DNA from 2 places in the Roseateles sp. genome. Region 2 is predicted to be linked to the other one. Evidence: riboswitches for the same ligand, from Rfam matches in the RefSeq annotation. Region 2 holds a riboswitch; the other holds the start of a gene.
The links. Region 2 has a riboswitch for cobalamin ahead of ACQY39_RS20400 (TonB-dependent receptor). Riboswitches for the same ligand answer to the same signal wherever they lie in the genome.
Positions count from the first base shown of each region.

Region 1 (3,362 bases), 2.9 Mb from region 2:
CGAAGCGCTTGCCATTGGCCTGCACTTGCGCGCCGGCGGTCCACTGGTCCAGGGTCTTTTCCACGCGCAAGGTGCCGTGCGTGCGCGAACGGCGGCCGAGGATCTTGTCGGTGCCCACATCACGCGGATCCTGCCAGTCCAGCGAACCCTGCAGGCGCAGACCGGCGAAGCGGGTCTCGCCCTGCAGGCTGACGCCGCGCAGCGTCACCTTGGCCAGATTGCCGTAGCAGCCGCCGAAGGTGGAGATGCAGTTGGCGGCAAAGCCGCTGTCCCAGGTGATCAGGTCGCGGATGCGGTTGTTGTAGACCGTCAGGCCCAGCTCGCTGTCACCGTTGCTGTAGTTCAGGCCCAGCTCGGAGTTGCGGCCGCGCTCGGGGCTCAGGGCCGCCACGCCGGGCTTGGGGCCGTATTCGCTGAAGATCTGGTACAGCGTCGGCGCGCGGAAGGCGGTGCCGGCGCTGGCCCAGGCACGCCAGCCGCTGGCGAAGCGCCAGCCGGTCGCGACCGTGCCCGTGTTGGTGCCGCCGAAGTCACTGTCATCGTCATGACGGGCGTGAAGCTGGAAGTCCACGCTGCCCAGGCTCAGCAGATAGGCGAGGGCCACCGCGTCCTGATGACGGTCGGCGCGGCCGCCGACGTCTTTGCGCAGGCCGGAGTTCACCAGCTCGTCGCTGCGGCGTTCCAGCAGACCGTTGATCTGGCCGAGGCTCGCGCCCAGCTTGTAGCTGCCGCTCAGGGCGGTCTGGCGCACGCGGGTTTCGGTCAGATAGGTACTGGCCTTGTTGGTCTGCGTTTCATAACGCTCGGTCGACACGCCCTGGCTCAGCTCGGTCTGCAAGTCCGCATTCCACTGCGCGCTCCACAGGGCGCGCGTGATCTGGGTGCGGTGCAGATTGCGGTCGCTGACACCGGCCTTGGGCTTGGCCGAAGCGTCGTAGGCCGCATCGGTGGCCGCGCTGGTGTTGACCAGTTCCACGCGGTGTTGGCGGTTCAGCTGGTAGCCTAGGCGCGCATTCAGGCTGTAGTTGCGCCAGTCGTCGATGTCCGGCGTGTAGGCCGGGTCATTGCTGACCTTGCGGATGTTGAAGCCTTCGGAGTATTCATTGGCGAGGCCGAAGGCGTAGTCGAAGTCGCCCAGCAAGCCGCTGGCATTGAAATCGGCCTTGACCGTGCCCAGCGAGCCGATGGCGGCGCCGATGTCGACCAGGGGCTTGCCCGTGGACTTGCGGGTGAAGACCTGGACCACGCCGGCCACGGCGTCCGAGCCGTAGACGCTGCTGGCCGCGCCGCGCACGATTTCGATGCGCTCGATCATGGACAGGGGGATGGCCTCCCAGGCCGGGCCACCGCTGCCGCCCTGGGTGTCCATGCGCACGCCGTCCACCAGCAGCAAGGTGTGCTGGGTGTTGGCGCCGCGGGTGAACAGGCTGGTGCTGCTGCCGGGGTTGCCGTTGCGCACGATTTCGACGCAGGACTGGCGGCTCAGCAGATCGGCGAGGTTGCCGAAGCCTTGGCGCTCGATGTCGGCGCGCGTCAGCACGGTGACGTCGGCCAGCACCTGGTTGAGGTCGAGCTTGCTGCGCGTGGCCGTGACCACCACCGAGCTCAGCTTGCTGGGGCCCATGGCCGTGGTTTGTGCTTGCACGGGCGCTTGGCTGAGTGCCGCCAGGGCCGTCAGCGCAAATGGCAGGCTGCGCTGCGTGATCGAAGACAAGCGGGAGGTGGATGCGGCAGAAGCGGACAAGGACGCGCGCGCCTGAGTGCGGGCCTGGGGCCGGACAGAAGAGGTCATGTGAACGAGAAACAAGCAAGACTGCCAGGCGCCAGCTCACCCGCTGAGCGCCTGTTGAACGATGTGCTGCGGCACCAGCCCGGTTCGGGCATGGGCACGCGGCGCACCACGTTGTTGGCCGGTATCCGGGCTGGTGAACATGGCCTGCTGTGTCCTTCCCAATGCCTTGAGGCATCAGTGGATTGTTGACAGAGGCTGAGGTGCGAGCGGGCGCCCGGCGGGCGTTGTCGAACTCGTTCACTTACCGTTGCGGGGACAGCTCAGGTTGGGCATGGCTCCGTGGGAGCGCGGCCTTTCTGATTCCCGTTTAACTGCACAGACATGAATGCCTGCACGAGCACCAACGGCGAGATTCTAGCTTGCCGCAGAGGCGGGCTTGGCGGCTTTGCCCGGCTGGCTCACCTTTGGCGCCTTGGGTGTCTTTGGTGGCTTGGGGCCTTTGGGTGGCTTGGGCGGCGTCGGGGCCTGCGCCTGCTTGCTGGGGGCGGCAGCTGTTGCGGGAGGCTGGCCTCGGCCATGGATGGCGATGGCAGGAGCCGCCCGGTGCCGGGCTTCGGCCTCTTGCTGCTGGCGCTGCACTTCGAGCTCGCGAGCTCGCCTTGCATCCCGCTGGGCGAGTTCTTGGGCGGCACGCCGGTCGGCGGCACTGGGCTGGTCGAAGCTGAGGGATTGGGGCGCCTTGTCGGCTGCCTCGGGGCAAGGGGCGTCGCGCAGGTCTCGCCCGTCTGGGCCGCAGCGGTAGATCGTCGTGCTGCGTGTCTGGCTCTGCGCCATGACGGTGCTGCTGAGCGGCAGCGCCAGGACCGCAGCCAGGGCCGCTGCGGTGAGGTGACCGAAGGGGCGGGGCTGCGGGGCGCTGTGCATGATCAGCTCACTTTCAGATCCGTTGGACCGGGTGCGGGAGCATTGCTGGACACGGTGTCAGCATCTGGCTTGCTGACTGGCTTGGGTGGCTTGGGTCGTGGCGGCTTGGCGTGGATCTTGGCCAGTGCCTTGTCCATCTGACCGCTCAGCATCAACTCGACGGCGTCCATGGATTTGGCGATGCAGTCCTGCAACAGCTCGCGCTCCGACAGCGGGGGCTTGCGCAGCACATAGCCGGCCACCTCGCCCTTGTGGCCCGGGTGTCCGATGCCCAGGCGCAGACGCCAGAAATTGGCCGAGCCCAGCTGGGCCTGCATGTCCTTCAAGCCGTTGTGGCCGCCGTTGCCACCGCCTTGCTTGAACTTCATCTCTCCGGGCAGCAGATCGAGCTCGTCGTGAACCGCCAGGATCTGTTCGGGCTCGATCTTGAAGAAGCGCGCCAGCGCGGCCACCGACTTGCCCGAGAGGTTCATATAGGTCATGGGCTGCAGCAGCCAGACCGGGCCGTCGCTGCCGGGCGCGTTGTTCACGCGAGCGCACAGGCCGTGGTAATTGCGCTCGGGCTGCAGGGTGGTGCCCAGCTTGCGCGCCAGCGCATCGGTCCACCAGAAACCGGCGTTATGGCGGGTGTCTTCGTACTCGGCGCCCGGGTTGCCCAGGCCAACAAAGAGTCGGATGCTCATGCGAAAGATTATGGCCTTGTGGC
Region 1 covers NZ_OZ253537.1:1,846,672-1,850,033, forward strand. Annotated here, with positions in the region: gene ACQY39_RS07980 (TonB-dependent receptor domain-containing protein) at 1-1,792, opposite strand, end outside; cobalamin riboswitch at 1,892-2,152, opposite strand; gene ACQY39_RS07985 (hypothetical protein) at 2,147-2,656, opposite strand; gene pth (aminoacyl-tRNA hydrolase) at 2,659-3,339, opposite strand.
Region 1: another riboswitch for cobalamin. It lies ahead of ACQY39_RS07980 (TonB-dependent receptor domain-containing protein); the one in region 2 lies ahead of ACQY39_RS20400 (TonB-dependent receptor).

Region 2 (3,362 bases):
CTGCTCGCCTTTGCCGCGGCCCAGGGCTGGCCGCTGCACTTCTTCAGCGCGGCCGAGCTGGCCCGTGTCGAGGTGCCCAACCCTTCGGAGACAGTGCGGCGCCACACCGGCACGCCCTCGGTCAGCGAGGCGGCGGCCCTGCTGCTGGGCGGCGGCCGGGTCAGCGATCTGCTGCTGGAAAAACACAAGCACCGCGGCGCCGATGGGCGCCACGCCACCGTGTCGGTGGCCCGCTCACACAAGGAATGAAGCCATGAATGAAGCACTGAAGCCCAGCGATGCCAGCGAGCCCAACCATTCCAGCCCCGGCCGCATCATGCTGGTGGGCATCGGCCCCGGCAGCGTCGAGCACATGACGCTGCGCGCTCGCGCGGCGATTGCCGAGGCCGATGTGGTGATCGGTTACGTCACCTACATCAAGCTGGTGGCCGATTTGCTGGAGGGCAAGGAGATCGTGCGCAAAGGCATGACCGAGGAGCTGGACCGGGCGGTCAGCGCGCTGGAGCAGGCCCGCCTGGGCAAGAAGGTGGCGCTGATTTCCTCGGGCGACGCCGGCGTCTACGGCATGGCAGGGCCCACCTACGAGGTGCTGTTCCAGGCCGGCTGGACGCCGGACGACCCGGTGCAGCTGGAGATCGTGCCCGGCGCTTCGGCCATCAATGCCTGCGCCTCGCGCGTCGGCGCGCCGCTGACGCATGACTTCTGCTCGATCTCGCTGTCCGATCTGCTGACGCCCTGGCCGACGATTGCGCGCCGGCTCGATGCCGCCGCGGCGGCGGATTTTGTGGTGGCGCTCTACAACCCCAAGAGCGGTCGGCGCACGCGCCAGATCGTCGAGGCGCAGCGCCTCTTTCTGCGCCACCGTCGGCCCGACACACCGGTCGCCGTGGTCAAGAGCGCCTACCGCCGGCGCGAGCGCATCGAGTTCACGACCCTGGACCGCATGAGCGAGTGCGAGATCGGCATGCTGAGCACCGTGCTGATCGGCAACAGCAACACCGTGATCCAGCATGGCCTGATGGTCACGCCGCGCGGCTATTCCAACAAATACGACCTCAGCGAAGGCGGCGAGACCCGCGCGGGCGAGCGGCCCGGCCGCTCGCTGTCCACCGGCCTGCTGGGCTGGCTGGAAGGGCTGCAGGCCGACCATGCGGCCGGCGACAGCTTCGAGCTGCTCGCCGCGCGCCACCGCCTGCCGCTGGACTATGTGCGCGCGACCCTGAGCGAACCGCTGGAAGCCGCGGCGCCGGACAGCAAAGAGGAGGAGGCCGATATCGAGGGCTGAGACACGCTGAACGACCACGAAGAAGTACACAGCTGCCAGGTGCCGCGCGAACCCTTCCGAGGGTTTTCGGGTTCAACGGGAACGGGGTCAGGTCTTGCCACAAGACCGCATGCCCCGACTGCCCCCGCAACGGTGGGCGAGTGCGGTGTCCTCACGGTGTTTGCCACGGCGCAAACACCTGCCACTGAGCCTCAGGGCTTGGGAAGGCGAGGCCACAAGACTCGCGAGTCCGGATACCGGCCTGCCAGCTGTTCAACCCCTTGCCACGGCAAGAGGCTTGTGAACACGACCGCCCACGGGGTGTTGGACGGAACTGAGGCCTGCGCCATCGGCGCGAGGCTGCGGTTTCCTGCCATGCGGGCGGTCGAACCGACGACATTTGATGATGAAGACATTGCAAGGCCGCCCCGGGGCGCGCCATCTTTCCCTGCTCGGCGCTGCCGCGCTCGCCAGCTGCGCCGCTGTGGCCCAGACCCGTCCGCCTGCGGCCGATGCTGAGGCGCCGACGCCCATTTCCTTGCGCACCGTGCAGATCCAGGGCCAGGCCCAGAGAAGCGTCTTGCAGACGCCGCAAAGCACGGCCTCCCGCCTGGGCCTGAGCCCGCTGGAAACGGCGGCCAGCGTCGAGGTGCTGGAGGTCGATCGCCTGCGGGCGCGCGGCGATGCCAGCGTGGCCGAGCTGGTCTCGCGCAGCACCGGCCTGGCGGCCCTGGGCTCGCCGGGCTCGGGCAGCACCTACAGCAGCCGCGGCTTCAGCGGCAATGATTCGGTGGCGCAGGCCGAGGACGGCCTGCGCATGGCCACAGCCTCGGGAACCCAGTCCGGGCCCGCTGACAGCTTTGGTTATGAGCGCATCGAGATCCTGCGCGGCCCGGCTTCGGTGCTGTACGGCGACGGCGCCATCGGCGGCCTGATCAATCTGGTGCGCAAGGCGCCGGGCCGCGAGGCGCGCAGCGAGCTGACGGCCGGCCTAGGCACGGACGGCGAGTACCGCCTCGGCCTGGGCCTGGGCCGGCCGCTGGGCGAGCAGCTTGGCCTGCGCCTGGATGCGCTGGCCAAGGGCGGCGATGGTTTCGTCGCACGCGGCCAGCACCGCAACCGCAAGCTGATGAGCATGCTGCGCTGGCAGGCCACGCCCGATCTGCGCCTGGATCTGAGCCTGGACATCCACCGCGACAGCCCGAGTGCCTACTACGGTGCCCCGCTGAAGAACGGCCAGCTCTGGGCCGAGCTGCGCGGCGAGAACTACAACATCAGCGACGCGATCTGGCGCATGGACCAGGAGCGCGCTCGCGCCCGCCTGGATTGGCGGTTGAGCGAGGGCCTGGCCGCCCGCGTGGTGGCCTACCGTTTCGAGGCCGACCGGCGCTGGCAGAACCTGGAGGAGTACGCGCTCAGCGCCGATGCGCAGACGGTGCGGCGTTCGGGCTATCTGGGTATTGCCCATGAGCTGCGCCAGAACGGGCTGCGCGCAGAGTTGTTGGGGCAGGGCGGGCAGGGTGGACGCTTGAACTGGTCGCTGGGCGCGGAACGCATGGATCTGCGTTTTCAGCATGCCAATGATTTGTATGAGTACAAGACGGTGACCAGCGTGCCCCTGCATGGCTTCGACCCCGGCCGCTACATCGCCGCGGCCGAGCTGCTGCCGCGCAACCGCTCGCAGACCGAGCAGCTGGCCCTGTTCGCCGAGGCCGACTGGCAGCCGCTGGACGGCTGGCATGTCAGCGCCGGTCTGCGCCGCGATCGCAGCGAGGTGGAGCGGCAGATCCTCTCGCCCAAGCCCGATGCCTGGAGCGGCCGCTTCACGCCCACCGCCTGGCGCCTGGGCACGGTCTGGCAGCTGAACCCGGCGCAAAGCCTCTACGGCCAGCTCAGCAGCGGCACCGACCCGGTCGGCACCATCGCCACGCTGAGCAAGGCCAGCGCCAACTTGCGCCTGACCGAAGGCCGGCAGGCCGAAGTGGGCTTCAAGCAGGCGGGCGCAGAACTGGAGTGGAGCGCGGCCCTGTTCCAGATCGCCAAGACCCACATCCTGACGCCCGACCCCAAGAACCCGCGCGAGAGCGTGCAGGGCGGG
Region 2 covers NZ_OZ253537.1:4,742,239-4,745,600, reverse strand. Annotated here, with positions in the region: gene ACQY39_RS20410 (cobalamin biosynthesis protein) at 1-249, shown strand, start outside; gene cobJ (precorrin-3B C(17)-methyltransferase) at 254-1,285, shown strand; cobalamin riboswitch at 1,306-1,544, shown strand; gene ACQY39_RS20400 (TonB-dependent receptor) at 1,671-3,362, shown strand, end outside.